Regions from separate parts of the Hymenobacter yonginensis genome, predicted to be linked through region 2. Evidence: riboswitches for the same ligand, from Rfam matches in the RefSeq annotation. Region 2 holds a riboswitch; the other holds the start of a gene.

Region 1 (11,561 bases), 1.6 Mb from region 2:
GGGTAGTTGCGCCTTTTGCGTCTCACTTTAGCCCCCTGCTGGTTGCCTATGCCTCCGTTGCCACCCGTTACGCGTCGTATTGTAGGGATGATGACTGTGCTGGCCGGCTTTATGCTGCTGGTCGCGTTTTTTCTTCGGATGGGCCTCACGTACTACGCGTATAAACAGGCCGGCCCGGCCGCTATTTACAACCGCGAGTTTCTGATGAGTTTGCTGCTGCTGCTGGGCAGCGGACTGCTGCTGCGGTATGGCTGGCACACCTGGCGCCCGGAAAACGACAGGCAGGGCTAGCCCGCGGGGCCGGCTGGTAGCGGCCCGCAATTTCGGCCGGCGTACCTTTGCCGTCTTCCTGAATCCAGCCCGAATCCAGCCACCATGTCTTCGCCGCTTACCATCACCGTTGCCAAACGCACTGCCGAGGCAGCCGCCCAGCTCGCCAGCCTGGGCCGCCAGACCTTCCACGACACCTTCGCCGCCGCCAACGACCCCGCCGATATGGCGTCTTACTTGGACGCTACCTTCAGCCAGGAGCTGCAGCTGGCCGAGCTGAACGAGCCCGATACTGTTTTTCTGCTGGCCCGCATGCAGCAGCAGCTGGTAGGCTACGCCAAGCTGCGCCTGCACTCTACGCTGGGGCAGGTGGAAGGCAAAGTGCCGGAAGAGCGCCTGGAAATTGAGCGGCTGTACGTGCTGGAAGACTGGACCGGCACCGGCCTGGGCGCCGCCCTGATGCGCCGCGCCATCGAGGAAGCCCGTGAGCAGAAGTGCCGCGCCGTGGTGCTGGGTGTGTGGGAAAAGAACGACCGGGCGCTGGAGTTCTACCGTCGTTTCGGCTTCAAGGCCGCCGGCCAACACGAATTTCTGCTCGGTAACGACGTGCAGAACGACCTGATTCTGCGCAAAGGCCTGTAAACTGCGCGCTGCGCATTCGGCTGCCTGCCGGCAGAACACAGGCCGGCAACGCCTGCCGAAAACCGAATGCCGACGCTGCTCTACCTTTGCCTACCTGCCACTTAGTTGTTCGCGTGAACCTTCCTCTGCCAGCCACCGCTTCTTTCTGGTCCCGATTCCTGCTGTGGGCTGCTCCCGTGGCCTTGCTGGCGGGCTGCTCGTCGGATGCGGGCAGTGGGGCCGCTGTGGCCCTGCCCACTGGGCACTACGAGGGCACCGTGGCGTACCAGGGTACCGAGCTGGCGGCCGTGTTGGAGCTGCGCGAAACCGGTGCCGGCCAGCTGGAGGCCGATATGCGCTTCCCGCAGGAGGAGGGGTTGAGCTTTCCGGTGGAAACGGCGCGCTATGCTGAGCCACAATTGCTGTTTGAGCAGGATGGTACGCCCGGCGGCATGCAGGTGTCGGCGGTACGCGAGGGGGACTTTCTACGGGGCGTGTTCACGCTCGACAGCATCCGGACGGACTTTGTGTGGGTGCGTCGGGGCAAGGCCCAGCCGCGCCCCTACCAGCTGGATACGCTGCAGGTGCCCGCCAGTCGGCTGGCCCTGCTGGTGCTGGTGCCCACCGATACGCTAGGCAACCACCCCGCCATAGCCCTGTTCGCCGACGACACCCACCAAGCCGCCGCCCGCCTCCGCGCCGACCAACTGGCCCGCCAGGGCTTCGTGACGACGGTAGTGGCCGTAGCCGCCGGCTCCCCGGCCGACTCGGTGGCGCTGCAGGCCGCCGCCGCTACGGTGCAGGCCCTGCGCCGGCACCCGGCCGTGGATACGCTGCGGGTGGGCATGTGGGCCCGGGGCGCTGCCGCTGCCATCGCCGTGCCGGCCGCCACACTGGCTAAGCCGCGGGCGGCGTTCATGGTACTGGAAAACGTGTCGGTAACGTCTGCCGACGAGGCCCGGCCGCTGCAGCAGCTCGGCCAGCGCCGGGTGCCGGTGCTGGGCCTCTACGCCGCCGCCGACACCTCCCTGAACGTGAAAGACAGTGCCCGCCGCCTGCGCAATGCCGTGGGCGGACGCCGCGCCACGCAGGTACGCATCTTCCCGAAAGCCAATGCCCGCTTCGTGCTGCCCGGCCGCACCAGCCCCGATGGCAAATGGACCTGGCCCGCCGCCGCCCCCGGCTACCTCACCGCCATTGAGGACTGGCTGAAATAGCCGGCCACACAGTAGCGCGAACTTTGCAGTTCGCGCCCCCGCGCCGCTGGAGCGGCCCTATTTATACGAAGACGCAACAGGCAAGCCTGCAAATGGCGCGAGGACGCGAACTACAAAGTTCGCGCTACTACAGCACCAGCAGCCCCTTCTCGCGCAGCGTCAGCCATGCCGCCGACTCCAGAAACCGCTCGAACGAGTGACTGGCCGGGAAGCTCTGGGCCACTTCCTTTAGCAGCACTTTGGTGTCGTAGTCGGTGGTGAGGCGAGTGAGCAGGGCGTGCAGCCAGGGGCCGAGGGCAGGCGGTACGGATACTTCGAAGTCTTCGGCCTGCTCGTAGAAGGTGAGCACCGCGCGCGGGCCTTTCTTTCCGTTTTCCTGCCGCAGCTCCGGCGCGTTGCCCAGCCAGAACAGCCGCTGGTTCTGCTTGGCGAAATCCGGCTTGCCGGGCTCCTGCAGGGCCTTCTGAATCAGCTGGCGCGGCACCGTGGACTTGGGCACCCGGAAATCAAACCAGAAGCCAAGCGGCTCGTGCAGGGCCACGCCGTGCAGGTAGTTGTAGAGGGCCTTGGCCAGGCCGGGGCCGAACTGCTCGTGGTCGGTGCCAGTGGGGTCGTCGTGCCAGAGGTCGTTCCAGGCGAAGGGGCCGGGCTCGGGGCCGGTGGCGGCCACCTGGTACTTCGCGGGGTCCTTGCCCACGGGCGAGTGCGCCGTCATTGAAAACCGGTGCCAGTAGCCGCTCTGCACAATGCCGGCCTCGAACAGCTGCCGCACCACTTCCAAGCTGTCCACGGTTTCCTGGGCGGTTTCCGTTGGGAAACCATACATCAGGTAGGCGTGCACCATGATGCCGGCCTGCGTGAAGCCATCCGTGACGCGGGCCACCTGCGCAATGGTGACGCCCTTTTCCATGAGAGCCAGCAGGCGGTCGGAAGCCACTTCCAGGCCGCCGCTCACCGCAATGCAGCCTGAGGCGGCCAGCAGGCGGCACAGGTCGGGCGTGAAGGTTTTCTCGAAGCGGATGTTGCCCCACCACGTAATGTTCACGCGGCGCTTGAGCAGCTTGATGGCCAAATCGCGCAAGGCCAGCGGCGGCGCGGCCTCATCCACGAAGTGGAAGCCGGTCTGGCCGGTCTGGGCAATGATCTGCTCGATTCTGTCCACCAGCAAGGCGCTGGGTGCGGTTTCATAGCGCGAAATGTAGTCCAGCGTCACGTCGCAGAACGAGCAGCGCTTCCAGTAGCAGCCGTGCGCCACCGTAAGCTTGTTCCAGCGCCCGTCGCTCCAGAGGCGGTGCATAGGGTTCAGCACCTCAATCACCGACAGATACTCGCTCAGCGGCAAATCGGAGTAGTCCGGCGTGCCCACCTCGGGATGCGGAATATCCGGAAACGGCTGGTTGATGTACTCCACCTCGCCGGCCGCATTGCGCAGGAAGGTGCGTTGGAAGGGTAGAGGCTGACTTTCCTGAACGTCCGTCTGCTCTCTTGAACTGTCATGCTGAGCTTGCCGAAGCATCTCTACCGCTTCGTTGCCAAATGATACACTAGCCAGCGGTAGAGATGCTTCGACAAGCTCAGCATGACGTTCTTGTTTGCTATTCAAATACTCCAGCAGCCGCAGCCACGGGCCTTCGCCGTCGTCGAGGGTCAGGTAGTCGATGTAGTCGAAGAAGCGCGGCTCCCGGATCTGGCGCAGCTCGGTGTTGGGGTAGCCGCCGCCCATCAGGGTGCGGGTGGCGGGGCTGAGCTGCTTGATGCGGCCAGCCAGCCGTAGGGCGCCGTAGAGGTTGCCGGGGAAGGGCACCGTGAAGCCGGCCACGTCGGGCTGCACCCGCGCCACCAGCTCATCCACCAACTCCTGCAGCATCTGGTCGAGCAGGTTGGGCGGGGCCTGCAGCGCCTCTTGCAGCGCATCGAAGGTGGTGGCCGACATGGCCAGCTTCTCGGCGTAGCGCGAAAAGCCGAACTGCGGCCCCACGGTTTCCTTGATCAGGTCGCCGAGGTCTTCGAGGTAGAGTGTGGCCAGGTGCCGGGCCTGGTCGGTGAGGCCCATGGTGCCGAAAGCCGTTTCCAGGTCGGCGATGTTGTCGAAGCGGCTGGCTTCGGGCAGGAAACGGCTGTGGCAGATGCGGGGCGCGAGGGTGTTGTCCTTGTTCTGCAGAAAGCGCACCACCGGCTCGATGGTGCTCAGGTAGCTCTGGCGCAGGCGCAGCATCCGGCGGGCGTTGTCGGAGAGCGAAAACGAGCCGGCCGCAATGGCGTTGAACACCCGCGTCAGGCCCGGCTTCGAGAACAGCTTCAGTACCAGCTCCAGGCCCAGGTCGGCCTGCGTGACGGCGTAGCCGCGCGCGCCCAGAAATCCCTTGATGTAGGCCGTGGCCGGGTAGGGCGTGTTGAGCTGCGTGAGCGGCGGCGTAATGAGCAGGATGCGGAGCGAAGAAGTAGGCACGGGAACAACAACCGCCAACCGGCAGCAAAGGTGCCCGCAAAGGTACGGTCCAATGCGTTGCGGATAAGTTGCAGGAAGCAGACAGCCTCTGATGTGGTGACTGTCCGACCTAACATGGCTTAGAGCCATCTATTCCCTACGCAACATGCAGGATTCTAAGCCTGCTACTGCTCAACACAAGCTACAAAAAAACCGGGGTATCCAACAGCTTCCTGTTCGATACCCCGGCCATAAAAGTCAAGTAGCTATAAAGCCGCACCGCAACGGGGCGGCACGAGGCGCTAGGCCAGTTGATCGAGGGCGATGCGCTTGGGCAGCAGCTCGCGGCGGAATTCGCTGACGGAGTAGCCGGTCACCTGGCGGAACTGGTTGCTCAGGTGCTGGCCGGAGCTGTAGCGCATGTGGTCGGCAATTTCGCTAAGCGTCATTTCGCCGTAGCTCAGCATTTCCTTCACCCGCTCAATTTTCAGGCGGATCAGGTATTTTTCAATCGTGAGGTTGGCCGTGCGCGAAAACACCTTGCTCAGGTGTGAGTACGTGGCGGCAAACCGGTCGGTGAGGAATGCTGAAGTGGTGAGGGGCATACGCGCCGTGCGCAGGTGCTCCAGGTACTCGCCCAGGGCCGCCTTAATTTGCTCGGTCATTTGCTCAGCCCGGCCCATCAGCACGTCGAAGCCGGCTTCGCGCAGCAGGGGAGCCACGGCGGCGAGGTCGGCCGGGGTGTCTTCTTCCAGCAGCGCCTGGCCCAGCGTAACTTCAGTAGGGTGGTAGCCGGCTTTTTCGAGCACGGTACGAACGGCTTCCACGCAACGTGGGCAAACCATGTTCTTGATATGAAGCAGCGTTGTTTTCACGGGTTATAAAGTTTTTTCTGACCGCGTTACTGTACGCGTAGGTTTACGAACGGTTGTCGAAGCCGGGGCGTTTCGGGGCTTGCGGCTGGCTTCTGCGGGCGGGGTGCCTTCCGGCTGCGCCAGCCACTTGGCCGCGGCCCAACTCACAAAGGGAACTACTGCTAGAAAGGTTACGGACAGTAGCCAGAAAAATACGAAAAAAGCACGGAACAGGCGGGTGAAATAATCATCGTCGGCAAACCCGAACAGGTAGCCGACCAGCGCCAGCGCCAGCCCGAAGCTCACACCGGCCATGATGCCGGCGCGGCGCAGCAGTTGCGTGGAAAGAAGAGTGGAAAGCGAAGGTTGGGGCATAGTAAAGCGGCAGGAAAGCAAATATACCGTTTCCGGCTCTCACGCGCCAGCTGCAACGCGGGCCCATTGACGCCGTACCAACATTCGCTTACCTTGCATCCGAACCGCTACACCTTCATCCCGTCCTCTATGAAACGCCCTTCGCTCCCCGGCATGCTGGCCGCCGCCCTGCTGCTGGCCACCTCGCTCACCGCCTGCAACACCGGTACTTCCACCGGCGATACCAACGTGGAAACCGGTGCTGCTAAAACCAAAGACCCCGACCCCGGCCAGCCAACGACCTCCGACTCGGCTACGGCCGGCCTGCAGCGCGACACCACTGCCAGCCCCACCGGCCGCCAGCAGTATGAAAAAGCCGCCGACGCCGTAGACCGCGACAAAGACGGCATTGCCGACTAACCTGCGCTACGCAACGATACAACGCCAAACGGCCGGCCCTGAACAGGGCCGGCCGTTTGCGTAAAAAACAGGCGGTTTATGTGCCGCTTATTTGAACAGGAAGCCATTGGGCGCAATGCCCACCGCAAACGAATCGACAGGCGCACCGGTAGCCGAGAAGCGCACCACCCGCCCGTCGGCCGAGAAGCTGCCCGTGCCAGCGTAGATGGTGTTGTCCTGCGGGTCGATGCCGAGGCCGTAGAAGCTGCGCCGGATGAGCGGCGTGGCGGGTAGGCTGGTGGCCGTGATGGGCAGCTGATACACGCCCGTGGCCAAACCCACGTAGATTTTGTCGCCGGCGCCGTTTATGCGCAGGTTGCCGTTGCGGTAGTCTTCCGGAAACGTGATGCGCGTTTGCTGGGTGGGCGTGCCCGGGCTAAAACGCACCAGCGAAGCCAGCGGCTCGGTGTAGTCGTCGGAAAGCACCCACACGTTACCGCTGGCGTCGGTGGTTACGTTTTTGGGGCCGGCCGGCACGGTCACGGTGCCTTCCACGGCATCGGTGGTGGGGTTGATGACGGTGAGCGTGTTGCCGTCGGAGTTGGCCACGTACACTTTGCTGCCCGCCACGGTCAGCTGCTCGGGGTTGACGCCCACCGGAATGGTTTTCGTCACGGTGTTGGTGGTCAGATCCAGCACCGACACGCGACCGGCCGTGTAGCCGCTTGTGAAGTTGCCCTGCCACTCCGTGAGGTAGGCCTTATTCGGCGCCACCTGCACCAGGTAGCGCGGCTGCGAGAGGCCCGTAATCTTCTTCACCGACTTGAAATCGGCCAGCGTCACGACTTCCACCCAGTTGCTGTTGTTGGCCACCAAGTAGGCGTTGTCGCCCACAATGGTCATCGACTGCAGCACGTTGCCCACGCCGCGGCCATTGGCGGCCAGGAACGGGTCTTTCTGCACCGCTTTGGTGGCTTTGCTGAACACGCTCACCGAGCCGCTGCCAGTCAGGAAAGGGCCCTCGTTCACCACGTACACCGTTTGGGTGGTGACGGGCGGCGTGACGGGCGTTACCTCGTCGTCCGGGTCGCAGGACGTAACGGCCAGAGTCAGGAAAGAGGCGGCGCCGAGCAGCGCGTAGCGGCGCGTAGCCATAGGAAAATGGAACATGGATAAGGGAAAAATGGAAGATGAAAACAGACGAAGTCAGCGCCACGCTACGCGCAGGCTGGCCACCCACGAGCGGCCGGGCATGGCGCGGCTCTGGTAGCTCTGGTAGCGGAGGTTGCCAAGGTTGAAGCCCTGCACCAGCGGCGTCAGCCAGGCCCGGCCCACCCGGAACTCGTGGCCCAGTTGGGCATTGAGTAGCAGGTAAGAGGGCAGGAAATCGGTGCCGGAGGCGGTGGTGTAGCGGAAGCCCGTGAAGGTGAGGGCGCTGGTCAGCAGCCAGCCGCGCCAGCTGTGGTCGGTGCTGAAGGCGGCGGTGTGCAGCGGCACGTAGGCCAGTTGCTGGCCCACCGGGTCTTCGTCGAGGGCGTAGCCGCGCACTTTGCGGGAGCTGGTGTAGGCATAGGCGGCGCGGGCGGCCAGGGTGTAGCGGCCGGGCTTCCAGTTCAGCTCACTGCTGGCTTCGACGCCCTGGGCCAGCACCTGCCGCAGGTTGTTGGGCGCATAGCCCAGGTCGGTGGGCAGCCACTGCACCCAGTCGTCTACACGCTGCCGGAAGGCGGTTAGCTCGGTCTGGAGCAGCAGAGTGGGAGTGGGGCGCACCTCGTGGCGCAGGCCGGCCTCATAGCCCAGGCTGGTTTCGGGGCGCAAATCGGGCTTGCCGGTGGGATACCAGAACCGCTCGTTGAGGGTGGGGGCGCGGTAACTGCGCGAGGCGCTGGCTTTCACGCTGAGCTGCTGGGTGCCGCGCTGCCAGGCCAGCCACTCGGCGCCGGCCGTGGGCGTGAGCGGAGGCCGCCGGCCGCTGATGAAGGCCTGCCGCACGTTCAAACTGAGCTGCAGGCGCGGCAGCGGGTCGTAGCGTAGCAGCCCGAAGCCGCTGAACCGGTTTTCGGTCACGGTGGGCGCCTCGTAGCCGTCCACGTGGGCCACGAAATGCTGCGCTTCGCCTCCCAGCCGCAAACTGAGCGTGGGCGCAAAGCGGAACGTGTGCTCGGCCTGCGCTTGGCTGGTCTGCACCCGGGAATCACTGCGCACGCCGTCGTCCTGGTAATTGATGATGTCCTCGAACCAGGCGGCGCGCACGCTCGTTTCGTGGCGGCTGCTTACGTGGCGGTAGCCGGCCAGCAGGCGGCGGCTCTGGTCCCGCTCCTGGGCGTGGCGGTTCACCGAGCCCAGCGCGGCCTGAATCTGCCGGTCGGCATCCGTGAGCCAGATGGCGGCCGTGAGTTCTCCCTGCTCGCCTACCCGCAGCGTGGCATCCTGGGCCACACTCCACTGCCGCAGCGCGGCGTTTTGCTGGCGCTGCGTCGGGCCGTACACCAGCCGGCCATTTTCGCGGCCCACCGGCTCGCGGTACGGGAAGTCGTTCTGAGCCGTGCGGTAGGAGGCGGCTGTCCGGATGGAAAGTTTCTGGTTGCTGAACGTGGCCTCGCCCGAGCCGGCGCCCAGCCCGAAGCTGCCGCCATCCAACTGCACGCGGCTCTGCAACCCCTGCCCCCACCGTACCGGCGAAGTCAGCAGCACTGTGCCGCCAATGGCGCCGGTGCCGTAGGTGGCGCCGGCCGGCCCATGCTGCACCGCCACCTGCGTGGCGCCACTTACCGGCAGCAGCGCAAAGTCGGCTTCGCCCAACGAAGGAAGATTGATGTTGAAGCCCTGCCACAGCACTGCCGTATGCCGCGCCGAGGTGCCGCGCAGCGTGATGCTGGCCAACTGGCCCGGGCCGTAGTTTTTCAGGTAAAGCGGCGTGCGCAACGACAGCGCATCGGCCAACGTGCCGGCGCCGGCCTGCCGGAGTGCCAGCGTGTCGAGGGTGGTGCGGCGGGTGCCGGTGGCGAAGCGCGTGGCCGGCAAACCCTGCACGCGCACTGCCGGCAGCATCTGCACCGAGTCGAGGGCGTGCGGCATCTGCTGGGCCGTGGCGGGCGCGGCCCAGCAGGCTGCGCCAAGCAGCAGAAAGGGCACCGGCCGGAGCCGTGCCGCAAAACGAAGGGTAATTAGCTGAACCAAATTTTCGGGCAAGGAAAATTCAGTTCAGAACTCCGACGCCAGCCTTCGTTGCCGAAAGCCAGGCCGCAGCCGAGGCCGAAAACAGGAAAATCCGGCGGCCCGAAAGCCACCACTGCTATCATTCTCCGCCCTTCCACCGAGGGCGCTGAACATGGGGAAATGCAAAGGCAGGTCTCCTGGCTTGCTTCTGACGCGCCGCCTTCCCATTTCTCCGGCAACTCCATCTGGAGCTACCTTCTCGGAAACAGTGGCAGCTGAGGCGCGCCGACTCGTGAAGCGTACAGTTGCGGGGACAGCTCCGGCTTTGAACCGGATTCCCTTTTCAGCCTCGCCCCGCAATCGGGGTCCGGCCACCTCTACGCCTCAAAGGTAGCAGATTGTAGCATAGGCTTCAGCCTGTGCCTCCGGTCGGCCGCCACAATTCCTGCAGAAAACGTATCAGCTCAACCGTAAACCGAAACTTGTTCTTGCCCCGTTGGCCGGCACAGGCTGAAGCCTATGCTACATCGAAATATGCTACACCCCAAACTCCCGCCCGACTTCTACCGCCGCCCCGACCCCGTACAGATTGCCCGCGACCTGCTGGGCAAGCACCTGTTCAGCTGCCTCAACGGCGAGCTGACCGGCGGCCGTATCGTGGAAACCGAGGCCTACTCACACCAAGGCGACCTGTCGATGCAGCTGCACCTGAAGCGCCGCGGCCCGCACGGCCGCGCCCTGCACGAGCCCGGCGGCCGCGCCTACCTGTACCAGGTGTATCAGCGCCACACGCTGTTCAACATCAGCACCAACGACGCCGACAAGCCCGATACCGTCCTGATCCGTGCCATCGAGCCGCTGGTGGGGCTGGATATCATGCTTCGGCGTCGTGGGCTGGAAACGGCCTCAGCCAAGCTCACCGCCGGCCCCGGCCTGCTCACCCAGGCGCTGGGCGTCACGCCGGCCCTTTCCGGCACCGATTTGCAAGGCGAGACGCTCTGGATTGAAGACCACGCCGAACAGGTGCCGGAAGCCGACGTCCTCAGCAGCCCCCGCGTGGGCCTCGCCTACGCCGGCGAAGAGGCCGCCAGCCTACCCTGGCGCTTCCGCATCATCGGCAGCCCCTGGACCAGCAAGGCTAAATGAATCACGGATTAGCCCGGATTTAAGCGGATTTCACGGATTTTGTGGACGGCGCTAGTTGCTGTTGAGCAGGCCAAAAACAAGTACCGCGAAGCTCCACTTCGCGAGGCGCCGGAACATCAGGGCTGAAAAAACTGCTCTGCAATTCCCGGTGCTTCGCGAAGTGAAACTTCGCGGTACAACTTAAAGAATTAGGCTAAAAGCCGTTGTGCTTTTCGGTCACCAGTACCATCAGCTTGCCTTCCAGGTTGGTGGTGGCGAACAGGTACAGGTCACCGCCTTCGCGGATGCCGGTGCGGTGGCGGAACTCGGCCACCGTGTCGGGGAAGTTGCGGGTCGTGACGTGGGCGCGGACTTCGGGGCCGAGGTGGGCGCGCAACGCTTGGGCGTCGTACTTCTCGGTGGCCCGAATGCGGAAGATGCGGCCCGGGAAGTCGGGGTGCAGCGTGTCGGAGGTGTAGAGGTGGCTGTGCTGGTGCAGCTTCAGTAGCTCAAACGCCGTCCCGATGCTGCGGAAGCCGCCCGCCTTCAGAATGGCCACGTTGGGCTCGTAGAGATACTGCTGCGGCTCGGCGTAGCGCGGCACAGCGCGGGCCTCGCGGGCCCGGTTCAGGCGGAAATCCTGCTGCTGGCCGGTGCGGAGCAGGTTCACGGTGTGGCGCTCCGGGTCGACGGCCGGCTCGGGCCCTAGCTCGTACAGCACTTCCTTACACTCATTATCCACGGCCACCACCCACAACTGCCGCACCTGCCGCAGCTCCAGAATAGCCTGCTCGATATCAAGCATGGGCGAAGTTTTGAGCAGCACGCGGCGGCCCTTGTGCAGCAGCAGCGGCATCAGGCGCAGAATATCCGGCTCGCAGTCCTGCAGCCGGAAAATCTTGCGGGCGGCCGTGTCACGCCGGGCGGGGTCGAGGTATATCCAATCAAACGTATCCGGGGTGTTGCGCAGAAACTGCACCGCGTCGGCCGTGTGAAACTGCACGTTTTCGATGCCCAGGTGCGTGAGGTTGAAGCGCACCACATCGGCCAGGGCCGCGTTGCGCTCCACGTAGTGCACTTCCGGAATCCTTTCAGCAAAATACGATACGTCTACGCCGAAGCCGCCGGTGAGGT
Region 2 (11,561 bases):
GAGGAGGTGGAGGCGGGGCTGGCCTGCTGGCTGGCCGCCGCGAGGCGGCGCTGGAGCATGGCCCGCGCCTTACTGAGCTGCGACTTGCTGGTGCCCTCCGAAATACCAAGCAGCTCGCCGATTTCGGGGTGGGTGTAGCCTTCCAGGGCGTACAGGTTGAAGACGGTACGGTAGCCGGCCGGCAGCTCGGCCAGCAACCCCAGCAGGTCGGCGGCGTTGAGGTGGCTTTCGGCTTCGGCGGCCGTGGCCGGCACGTCGTAGGTGAGGTCGTCGATGGCTAGGTGCAGAGGCTCCTTGCGGCGCAGCTGGCCCAGGGCCTCGTTCACCATAATCCGCCGGATCCATCCTTCAAAGCTGCCTTCGTGCCGGTACTGGTCAAGGGCCTGGAATACCTTGGCAAACCCGCCGAGCATGGCCTCTTCGGCATCTTCGCGGCGGCGCAGGTAGCGCAGGCACACCCCCAGCATCAAGCCCGCAAACTGCTCGTAGAGCAGCTTCTGGGCCCGGCCACTGCCCTGGCGGCAGGCGGCGATGAGGTCGGCTTCAGTCACGGTTGGTTGGGTAGAGGTTAGGGCAATAGCGGGGTGTTTGGAAGGCTAGATGGCAAAGGTTGCACGAGCGTTGCCCGGGGAGATAAAAAAGTTTGGAAATCGGGCCCGCAGGGTCTGGCCTGCTAGAAAAGGCTGGGCGTGGGTCATCCTGCTACAACCAAAAACCCCGGTTTCGGAACTTAATCCAAGACCGGGGCTTGCGTTTTTGAGGTAATAGTTATTGAGCGGAAGAGGCCGGTGCCGGCAGTGCTTCGGCGTATGTTCTAACTTAACTCAGTATGGTTCAGGGCAGGGCCACGTGTGGCTTCTTCAGGCCGAAATGCCCGGTTACGCCCCCTGTTCCACTTACTCCCAAATGCCATTTGCTGCCGTGAGAATAAGAGGCTGGCTATCAGTAACGACAATAGTATGCTCGTGCTGGGCCACGAAGCTGCCGTCTTTGGTGGCCAGGGTCCACCCGTCGCTAAGCTGATGGGCCAGGGTGGCGCGGGTGGAAATAAACGTCTCCACTGCTACCACCGAGTTCTTCCTGAAACGCTTCAGATTGTGTCGGTCGTAGTAGCAGGGGATTTCTGTGGGCTCCTCGTGCAGGCTGCGGCCAACACCGTGCCCCACCAGATTCCGGATAACCCGGAAGCCCGCTTTGCGTGCTTCGCTCTCAATCAGCCCACCGATATCGGCAATGCGGACGCCGCCCCGGATGCGGCTGAGGGCGGTGCGCAGGATTTGCCGGGAAGCATCAACCAGCGGCTGATGCTGGTGAATATCGACCCCCAGCACGAAGGAGCCGCCGTTGTCAGCCCAGTAGCCGCCCAACTCCGCCGATACGTCGATGTTCACCAGGTCGCCGGGCTGCAGAATCCTGCATCCCGACGGGATGCCGTGCGCCACCTCGTTGTTCACACTAATACATGTCCAGCCCGGAAAGCCATATGTCAGCCGCGGGGCCGATTTAGCCCCTAAAGCGGCCATTATGCTTCCGCCATACTCGTCCAGCTCTTTGGTTGTCATGCCCGGCCGGGCATACTCCCGCATTTGTTTGAGGGTGGTGCCGACAGCTTCGCTGATGCGCTGAAGACCGGTCAAATCTTCCTGAGAGGTGATGGGCATGGTGCGGAGATATATAATTACCGACGTACGATAGTGTTATCCGGCTGCATGGCGTACAGCAAAAACCTAGTGTTCCGGTCTTAATACTGCCCCACCGACAGCATCACCAGCGTGCAGGCTTCTTCGGTCTGGATGCCGCGCTGCTGCGCCAGGCGCTCCAGCTCGGGGTTTTCGGTGCCGGGGTTGAAGATGATGCGCTTGGGCTGCAGGTCCAGGATGTAATCGTACCAGGCGGGCTGGTTCTGGGGGCCGACGTAGAGCGTCACGGTGTCCACGGCTTCGGCCTGCGGACGGTCAGTCTGGATGTCGAGGCCGCCCACCTGGCCTTTGCGGATGCCGACCGGCACCACTTCGTGGCCGTGGCGCTGCAGCCGGTGCACAGCCTGGTAAGAGTAGCGGGCCGGGTTGTCGGAAGCACCAAGAACAAGGGTCTTTTTCATGAAACTAGTTGTCAATTGTTAGTTGTCGGTTGTCAGTTGGTAGTTGTCACTAAGCACCTGACAACGGGTATTTACGGAAAAAGGTCGCAAGGGAACTGATAACTGACAACCAACAACTAAACACCGACGGATAACGAGGCCAGCGCCGCCTCGGCGCACCGCTCACCGTCCATGGCTGCCGACACGATACCGCCGGCGTAGCCCGCGCCTTCGCCGCACGGAAACAGGCCGCGCACCTCGGGGTGTTCCAGCGTGTCCCGGTCGCGGGGGATGCGGACGGGCGAGGAGGTGCGGCTTTCCACGCCCACAATCTGGGCGGCGTTGGTGGCGTAGCCTGGAATCTTGCGCCCGAAATCCTGGAAGCCCTGCCGCAGCCGCTCCGCTAGGCCCGCGCCCAGTACGTCGTCCATAGCTACGGGCACCAGGCCGGGCTGGTAGCTGGTTTCGAGCAGCTCCGCCGACAGCTTGCCTTTCAGGAAGTCGCCGAGGCGCTGGGCGGGGGCGCGCTGGGTGTTGCCGGCCACCTGGCAGGCGCGCTGCTCAATCTGCTGCTGCAGGCGCAGGCCGGCCAGGGCGCCGTACTGGCGCACGTCCATGTCTTCCAGCTCCACGGCCGCCACAATGCCGGAGTTGGCGAAGCGCGAGTCGCGGCGGCTGGGGCTCATGCCGTTCACCACCACCTCGCCGGGGGCGGTAGCCGCCGGCACAATAAAGCCGCCCGGGCACATGCAGAACGAAAACACGCCCCGCTGCCGGCCCTGCCACTGTGTCTGGTGCACCAGCGAATACGAGGCCGCCGGCAGCTCGCCCCGGTCGTTGAGGCGGTACTGGGCCCGGTCAATCAGCTCCTGCTGGTGCTCCACGCGCACGCCCAAGGCAAAAGGCTTGGCCTCGATGAGCACGCCGCGGCGGTGCAGCAGCTCGTAGATGTCGCGGGCGGAGTGGCCGGTGGCCAGAATCACGGCGTCAGCTTCCAGGGCTTCGCCGGTGGCCGTCACCACGCCGCGCAGGCGGTGGTTGTCCAGCACTAGGTCGTCTACCCGCGTATCGAAGCGCACTTCGCCGCCGGCGGCCAGCACACTGTCGCGCAGGGCGGCCACCACTGAGGGCAGCTTGTTGGTGCCGATGTGGGGGTGGGCGTCGACCAGAATGTCGGGGGTGGCGCCGTGCTGCACCAAGCAGCGCAGAATCCGGCCCACGTCGCCGCGCTTGGTGGCGCGGGTGTAGAGCTTGCCGTCGGAGTAGGTGCCGGCGCCGCCTTCCCCGAAGCAGTAGTTGGAATCGGGGTTGACGACGTGCTCCTTGTTGAGGGCGGCCAGGTCGCGGCGGCGGGTGCGCACGTCTTTGCCGCGCTCCAGCACAATCGGCTTCAGCCCCAGCTCAATGCAGCGCAGCGCCGCAAACAAGCCGGCCGGACCCGCGCCCACAATCAACACCGTGCGCCGGGCCTGGCTGACATCGGGATACTGAAACCAGGGCCCGAACAGGCTGGTGGGCGGCGGCGTCTGGTAGATATCGGCGCGCAGGCGCACCTGGGGGCTGCGGCCGCGCGCATCAATGGAGCGCTTGCGCAAATGCACGAAATCGGCCTGGCCGGGCTGCAGGCCGGCGGCGTGCAGCAGGGCCTCGTAGCGGGCAAACTCGTCGTAGGCTACGGCCGGCGGCAGCAGCACTTCAATCTCACGGAAGGGAGCAGACATGAAACAGGGGAAAGGTGGTTATCCTTTTATCCTTTAAGCAAAAGCCTATGCAGGGCCGCAAAGGTACGCAGCGGCGCGGGCACGCGCCCGCCCCAAAACATATCCGCCCCTCCGGCAGCTACCAGAGGGGCGGGCGCAACGACAGCGCAGGACGGAATCAGGCGTTGTCCGACTGTTCGGGCGCCTCGTTCTGCAGCGGCTTGCGGGGCCAGAACTTCTCCATGGCTTGGTTGAAGGCCTGCAGCGTCTGGGCCCGGACTTCGCCGGAGCTGTGGCGCAGCAGCTGGCCCAGCATGTGGCGGTACATTTCGGTGGTGGTTTCCAGGCCTTTGGCGCTTACCAGGCCGTGGTGCAGCAGGTCGCAATTGGCCGCTACGGAGTTCGACATTGACTCGGTGAGCTCCTCTCGAGCCTGGTCGGCGTCTCTAAATGATTGTTCCAAGCGGGCGGTGATATTATCGTTCTGCTGCTGATCCATTGCCAAGAGAAGAAGTCGGGGTTGTATAATAGCAGCCTAAACGGCTGGCTGTGGGCAGAAAGTTCAGGGCCACGCGGCCTTAATAAATAGGGAAACGCTGATTTAAGGCGCAGGTTGTGCCCAGCCAGTCAGTTAGCGGGCAACGGGCCATAATCTTATACAGCCCTTACCCGGCGGCCGGCAGAATGCGCACCGGCCGCTTGTCGTGGTCGATGGCCACGAACGTGAACAGGCCCGATACGGCCTTCACGCGCTCCTCGGAGTACATCTGCTCCACAAACAGCTCCACCCGCACCTTCAGGCTGGTGTTGCCCACGTGCTCAACGTTGCCAATCAGCTCCACGAGCGTGCCGCCCGGAATGGGGTGGGTGAAATCGACTTTGTCGGACGACACGGTGACCATCTTGAGGCGCGAAAAGCGGGTGGCCGTGATGAAGGCCACCTCGTCCATTAAATGCAGCGTGGTGCCCCCGAACAGGGTGTCGTAGTGATTAGTGGTGTTGGGAAACACGGCTTTGAAGATGCGCGTTTCGGCGGCGGCAATTTTGGCGGCAAGGTCCATGATGGCGGAAAAAAGGGGAAAGAAGGAAGGAAACGAAGCCTGCCTGTCCGATTCCGCGAAACCCGCCCTGCGCTACGGTGTGCTACCGGCCACCCACGCGCCGCCCCGGCCCGGCCGGCCGCAGCCGCCCGCCCGATGGCAGCGCACAAACACCCGATAAGACCCTTTTTCGCGAAGGCAGCCTCATCAATGCAGCGGAAGGCAGGTCTCCTGACTTGTCCCGTCTTCCCCGTCCTTCTCAGCCGGCTTGGGCGCCGGCCAATGGACCTGATAGTGGAGAAAACTGCGCGGGACTTACAGTAGCGCGTCTGTCCGGGATTCGCACCCGGTTCCCTATTAATCCCGGTATTACCCCGGAACCTTCCACCGTCTGACTGGAAATCGACCAGTGAACAGCGGGGCGAAGGTAGGGGAAGGGCCGGAATGTAGCGTGGGCGCGTGCCAGGCAGCCGGGCCGCCTGCTACCGCCGTGGCCGCAGAGCTACGGGCTGAAGCCCGTGCTACACGCGGCCGCGTGCTACTTTGCGGCATGCAAACTTCTCCCGCGCCGGGCGGCCGCAGCATGGCCTCCCGCATCCGCTCCATCTTCAGCGGCTCCGTCGGCAACCTCGTTGAGTGGTACGACTGGTACGTGTACTCGGCGTTTGCCCTGTACTTCGCGCCCTCGTTTTTCCCGGAGGGCAGCCAGACGGCGCAGCTGCTCAACACGGCCGCCATCTTCGCGGTGGGCTTTCTGATGCGGCCGCTGGGCGGCTGGCTGCTGGGCCTGTACGCCGACCGCGCCGGGCGCAAAGCCGCCCTGATGGCCTCGGTGCTGCTCATGTGCGGCGGCTCGCTGCTGATTGCCCTCACGCCCACCTACGCCCAGATTGGGGTGGCGGCGCCGGTACTGCTGGTGCTGGCGCGGCTGCTGCAGGGATTGAGCGTGGGCGGCGAGTACGGCACCTCGGCCACCTACCTGAGCGAAATGGCCGACCAGCGCAACCGGGGCTTTTTTTCCAGCTTTCAGTACGTGACCCTGATTGCGGGGCAGCTGCTGGCGCTGCTGGTGCAGCTGGGCTTGCAGCAGGTGCTGAGTGCCGCCGAGCTGCAGGCCTGGGGCGTGCCGTTCGGAATTGGGGCCGCCGCGGCCGTGGTGGCGCTGTATCTGCGGCGCACCATGGAAGAAACTGACGCTTTCACCCACCAGACACCCGCCGACAACGCCGAAGCCGCGCCGCAGCCCGGCAAGCTCCAACTGCTGCTGCGCTACCCGCGCGAGGTGCTGACGGTGGTGGGCCTCACGCTGGGCGGCACCGTGGTGTTCTACACCTTCACCACCTACACCCAGAAGTTTTTGGTGAACACCACCGGCTTCAGCAAGGGCCAGGCCACGCTGGTTTCGTTTGGGGCGCTGGGCGTGGCCATGCTGCTGCAGCCGCTGCTCGGCGCGCTGTCGGATAGGGTGGGGCGGCGGCCGGTGCTGTTGTTCTTTGGGGTGGGTGCCACGCTCGGCACCGTGCCCCTGATGACGGCGCTGGGCGCGGCCGCCAGCCCCGGCGCAGCGTTTGGGCTGCTGGTGTTGGCCCTGGCTGTGGTGAGCGGCTACACGTCCATCAATGCCGTGGTAAAGGCCGAGCTGTTCCCGACCGAAATCCGGGCGCTGGGCGTGGGGCTGCCGTATGCCCTCACGGTGGCTATTTTTGGCGGCACGGCCGAGTACGTGGCGCTGCTGGCCAAAAGCCAGGGCGTGGAAAGCTGGTTTTACTGGTACGTGACGGCCTGCGCCGCCATTTCGCTGGTGGTGTACCTGCGCATGCCCGACACCCGCGACACCTCGCGCCTGAATACGGCGGCCGGCTAACCTTTTCGGGCAGGGCCGGTTCTGAGGTGCCGCGCAACGTTGCGGCCGGATTTGCTACTTTTCTCCCACACTCACCATTTCCCGTTTCTCATGAAAAAGATTCTCACCCTGCTGTTCGTGTTCTGCGGCCTGCTGCTGGCCGGCCAGGCAATGGCCCAGGGCAAAATGCCCGAAGACAAAAGCAAGCGCCCCAGCCCGCCGGCCACCGTTACGGGCCCTGGCTTCACCATCGACTACAGCCGCCCTTCGCTGAAAGGCCGCAAAGCCTTCGGGGGCCTGGAGCCCTATGGCAAAGTGTGGCGCACCGGTGCCAATGAGGCTACCACCTTCACCACCACCAAAGCCGTGAAAATTAACGGCAAGGCGCTGGCCGCCGGCACCTACGCTCTGTTCACCATCCCCGGCGAGCAGGAGTGGACCATCATCTTCAACAAAACCGCCAAGCAGTGGGGTGCCTACGAATACAAGCAGGCCGACGACGCGCTGCGCGTGCAGGTGAAATCCACTAAAACCGCCGCTCCCGTGGAAGTATTCACCATCTCGGCCGACAAAGCCGGCATGGTAACCCTGATGTGGGATAACACGCAGGTGGCCTTCACGGTGAAGTAACCCCTTCCTCGGGCTAGCTGCCGAACGTAAACCGGCCGCCGTTTCTGCTTCTCAAGGCAGAGACGGCGGCCGGTTTTGGTTTGTGGGGCTGGGCTTGGTTACCGAATCCGGAACTTGACGGGCACTTCCATCAGAGCAGCTACCGGCTGGCCGGCCAGCATGCCAGGCAGCCACTCAGCGGGCAGCTGCTGCACAGCCTCCAAAGCCTCCTCGTCGCAGCCCAAGCCGATGCCCGACTTCACACGGTGCCCGCTGGCGCGGCCCTGCTCATCCACCAGAAACTCAATCAATACCTCGCCGCCGGTGCGGTTGCGCAACGCCTGCGGCGGATACTGCACGCTGGTTGCTACCGCCTGGTTCATGGCCTGCTGGCCTCCGATATAGAGCGGCGGCCGGTCGAGAGTAACCTGGCGGGAGTTGGTGCCCTCCACGATGGTGTACTGCTTGCGTTGGTCGGCGGGCCGGATGCGGGCAAATTCCAGGATGCGGGTGGAGTGGTTGTAGCGCTGCTCCAGGGTGTCGCCGAAAGCATAGTAGCTCCAGACGCCGGTTTTCTGGTCGTTGCGGTACTGCCCGGTGCCTTGGGGCCGGCCGTTCCAGCCGTATTCCACCCAGGTGCTGTCGCGCTGCCCCTGCTTGTAAGAGCCTGCCAGAACAGGCATGGTAGGTGGCCCCGTTCGTTCTTTCAAATAAGGCCCGTGCTTGACTTTATTGTCTTCCTGGAGCACATAATAGGTTTCGTGGCTCCAGGGGTTGGTCTGTTTGACTACTACTTTGGTAGTTTTCTGAGCGGTGGCCGCCAGCGGCAGCAGTGCGGCCGCCAGCAATAAGGTGTTGCGCATGGGGATGAATAGGGGATGAGTTAATGGTTAAGATGATAGCTGCTACGAGCTACTCGATTGTCAGCTGATACACCACAAAATGCCGGATGCCGAACTTCTTGAACCACTCGGCGGGTGGCACTTTGCTCTGGGCCAGGTCGCAGTAGTACAGAAAGCCGTCCTTGACGTAAGGCAGTGTGTACACCAGCAGCGGAAACTTCCGGCCCACCGGCACGCTGGCTTTCTGCTTTTTGTAGGCCTGAATGTCGGCACGCAGACTGTAATCGGAGGCCAGGGCGCCGGGCAGCGGCTGAAACTGCTGCCGCTTGCCGATGGTGGGGAAGAAAAACCGCACCTCCAGCCGCGCGTCGGTGGCGGCGCGGGCGTAGACGTTGAACGCCAGGCGGCCGGCCGAGTCCAGCTGAAACCGGCTCCGGTCTTTGCCCAGCAGGTCCTGCTCCGGCTGCGCCACGCCGTCCCGAAATTCCTGGTAGGTGAGATGCAGCACCCGCCCGGCCAGCCGCGGGTCGGAGAGCTCGAAATGCTGCTTTTCCACGCCCAGCATACTGTTTAGCTCCATGGCATCCGGGCCGGTAAACCCGGTCTGGTTGGTCAGGAGCGTGGTGGAGGCTTCGGGAGTCTGGGCGTAGGCCAGGGCCAGGAGCAGCCACAATAAAGCAGTCAGAACGACGCGCATACGGCAATAGTAGAAGGTAGCATAAGACACGATAAAGCCGTGAAAACGCAGCGGGCTGCGCTTTCACGGCTCTAGTATACAACCAATCTGCAATTACGCCCGCTCGGCTTCGCCCAGCACGCTTTCCACCCAGCCTTTGCCCCAGTCTTCGAGCTCCTGCGCGGTCCAGAGCTGGGGGTAGAAGATGCGGCGCTGGAACTTGGGAGGCAGGTACTTCTTCCAGTTGGTGCCGCCGGTAGCGGCCACGGCCGTGGGGTGCCGCTCCAGGTAGCGCACCGCCGACTTGAAGTGCATCAGCGGCCAGTTCACGTTCACGTTGATGTCGAGCTGCTTGAGCTGGCGCAGCAGGCGCGGGTGCTGCTGGTCTTCCAGGGGCAGGCGCTGCACCACGCTCCATACGTTGCGGTGCTGGTAGTGGGCGGCGTGGGCTGTCAGCTGCTGGGTGTACTTCTGCTCGAACTGAATGAGGGTAAGCGCTTTTGCGCCAGTGTCTTCTACGGTAGCGCCGGCCTTCCAATAGATGCAGCCCATCAGCTCGTCGTGGGCGGCGGCCTCGCCCAGCAGGCGGCGCTTTTCCTTGTCGAGCAGGTTGCTCAGGTCGGTGCTGGCAATTTCAATCATGCGGTACTGCACGCTCTGGAAACCCGAGGCCGGCATCAGCGACATGCGGAACTGCAGAAACTGCTGCTTGTCCATGCCGTCCACCATCACGTCGAACGAGTCGATGAGGTTCTCGAAGTAGCGGTTGATGCGGCCCAGGCGCAGCACCAGCTCCTGCAGCGTAGGCGCCTGCAGCTCCCCGATCTGCTCGTACTCGCAGAGACAGAGCTTGAAATACAGCTCCGTAATCTGGTGGTACATGATGAAGATGCGCTCATCGGGGATGCGCGTGAGCGGGCGCTGCAAGCTCAGCAGCGTGTCCAGGCTGATATAGTCCCAGTAGTTGACGTAGTCGGCGTGGTAGAGTCCTTCGAGGTAGGCGGCCAGGTCCTGGTTGTCGGCGGCATACTTCTGCTGCAGCAGCCGCAGCTGCTCATAAACGGCGGGCGAAAACTCGTCCTCGGGGGTAGGCATGGGCGGGTGGGTGTGGAGGGAAACAGGGTGGGAATCCGGCCACAAGGAACGAAAAAGCCGCCGAAACTACCGGGTGGCCGGGTCGTGGCGTGGCGTAGTGGTGGGTTGGTGGAGTGGCGGAGCGGTGAGGTAAAGCGGCATCCGGGGCCGTCGGCAAAGCATCTTGTTGGTTGAGGCTGTGTCACTGGCGCAGGGCACGTAGGTGCGAAGCGGTTGTCGTTCGATTATTCGGTACCGGCGGCGCGTGAGAAGCGGCGCGGCGCGCTGTCGGGCGTTTCAATCCCGCAATGTGGTACCCTGCCAATGCGCCATTCCACAAATCCATCAATACTTCTACCTTTGGCGCGATATGGCCGAGAAAAGCAGCATCTTCGACATGATTGGGCCGGTGATGATCGGGCCTAGCTCGTCGCACACCGCCGGCGTAGTGCGCATTGCCCGCGCCGCCATCCGCATTCTGGGCAGCGTGCCCACGCATGCCGTCATTACCTTCTACAACTCCTTTGCCCGCACCTACGAGGGCCACGGCTCCGACCGCGCCATCGTGGCCGGCCTGCTGGGCATGGCCACCGACGACGTGCGTATCCGCGAGGCTTTCGACCACGCCAAAGAAGTTGGCCTGGAGTACTCGTTCCAGGGCGTCGGCAATGCCTCTACCATGCACCCCAATACCATCCGGCTGCAGCTGCGCGACGAGCGCACCGGCCACGCGGTGGAAGTCATCGGGCAGAGCCGGGGCGGCGGCGTCATCCGGATTGTGGAGGTCGATGGGTTTCCCTCGGACTTTTCGGGCAGCCTGCACACGCTCATCCTCGACGCCGACGACGCCAAAGGCTCCATTGCCTTCATTGCCTCGGTTATTGCCCACGACGACTGCAACATTGCCACCATGCTCGTGTCGCGGAAAGGCAAAAACGACGTCGCCCGCCAGTTCATCGAAATCGACTCCGGCATCAAGGACATTACGCTCGAATACCTGCGCCAGCTCAGCTGGGTGCACCGCGTCACCTATATTCCCACCATTGATTAGGGAGTAGGCATCAAGCCCAAACAACCAGGCCCCAAGCACCAGGCCCTAAATCCCAAGCCCTAGGCACCAAGCATTAAGCACCAAGCCCTAAACTCGTCTATGAAAACACCTGCTACTCTGCCTCGTACGCTGGCGCTGGCCGGCTCGGCGGCGCTGCTGCTGGCCGCGGCCGGCCCCGGGCTGGCCCAGACCGCGCCGCCGGCCCAGCCTCCGGGCACGGCGCTGGCCCAGGCGCCGGCGGCGGCCGGCACGCCCTTCACGCTGCAGCAGGCCGTGGACTACGCCGTAAAAAACAACCTCACCGTGCGCCAGAGCCAGCTCAATGCCGAGCTCAGCGACGTGACCCAGCGGGCCGGCCGCGGGGCGCTGCTGCCCACCGCTAACCTGAGCGGCAGCCAGACCTGGAACTACGGTACCGGCCTCGACCCGCTTACCAACGACTTCGTGAGCCAGACCATCCGGTCCAACAACTTCTCGGCCTTTTCGCAGATAACCCTGTTTTCGGGGTTTCAGCTGCGCAATACGGTCAAGCGCAACGCTCTCGACTACCAGGCCGCGCTGGTTGATATCGAGCAGGCCCGCAACGACTTGTCCTTGAACGTGGCTTCGGTGTACCTGCAGTACGTGCTGGCCGAAGAGCTGATAC

Evidence for each region. Region 2 has a riboswitch for cobalamin ahead of O9Z63_RS07660 (acyl-CoA thioesterase). Riboswitches for the same ligand answer to the same signal wherever they lie in the genome.
Region 1: linked by a shared signal. The riboswitch ahead of O9Z63_RS14310 (TonB-dependent receptor plug domain-containing protein) and the one ahead of O9Z63_RS07660 (acyl-CoA thioesterase) in region 2 are both predicted to bind cobalamin.

Annotation. Positions count from the first base shown of each region.
Region 1 covers NZ_CP115396.1:3,308,863-3,320,423, reverse strand. Annotated here, with positions in the region: gene O9Z63_RS14350 (hypothetical protein) at 49-291, shown strand; gene O9Z63_RS14345 (GNAT family N-acetyltransferase) at 376-912, shown strand; gene O9Z63_RS14340 (dienelactone hydrolase family protein) at 1,026-2,108, shown strand; gene O9Z63_RS14335 (B12-binding domain-containing radical SAM protein) at 2,236-4,557, opposite strand; gene O9Z63_RS14330 (helix-turn-helix domain-containing protein) at 4,839-5,363, opposite strand; gene O9Z63_RS14325 (hypothetical protein) at 5,415-5,765, opposite strand; gene O9Z63_RS14320 (hypothetical protein) at 5,895-6,164, shown strand; gene O9Z63_RS14315 (DUF5074 domain-containing protein) at 6,252-7,313, opposite strand; gene O9Z63_RS14310 (TonB-dependent receptor plug domain-containing protein) at 7,350-9,278, opposite strand; cobalamin riboswitch at 9,473-9,696, opposite strand; gene O9Z63_RS14305 (DNA-3-methyladenine glycosylase) at 9,837-10,448, shown strand; gene O9Z63_RS14300 (class I SAM-dependent methyltransferase) at 10,642-11,561, opposite strand, start outside.
Region 2 covers NZ_CP115396.1:1,739,531-1,751,091, reverse strand. Annotated here, with positions in the region: gene O9Z63_RS07685 (RNA polymerase sigma factor) at 1-551, opposite strand, end outside; gene map (type I methionyl aminopeptidase) at 897-1,661, opposite strand; gene O9Z63_RS07675 (CoA-binding protein) at 1,742-2,101, opposite strand; gene O9Z63_RS07670 (NAD(P)/FAD-dependent oxidoreductase) at 2,218-3,801, opposite strand; gene O9Z63_RS07665 (hypothetical protein) at 3,959-4,189, opposite strand; gene O9Z63_RS07660 (acyl-CoA thioesterase) at 4,446-4,841, opposite strand; cobalamin riboswitch at 5,025-5,220, opposite strand; gene O9Z63_RS07655 (MFS transporter) at 5,371-6,684, shown strand; gene O9Z63_RS07650 (DUF2911 domain-containing protein) at 6,775-7,293, shown strand; gene O9Z63_RS07645 (energy transducer TonB) at 7,392-8,135, opposite strand; gene O9Z63_RS07640 (hypothetical protein) at 8,185-8,811, opposite strand; gene O9Z63_RS07635 (tryptophan 2,3-dioxygenase family protein) at 8,905-9,885, opposite strand; gene sdaAB (L-serine ammonia-lyase, iron-sulfur-dependent subunit beta) at 10,235-10,915, shown strand; gene O9Z63_RS07625 (TolC family protein) at 11,015-11,561, shown strand, end outside.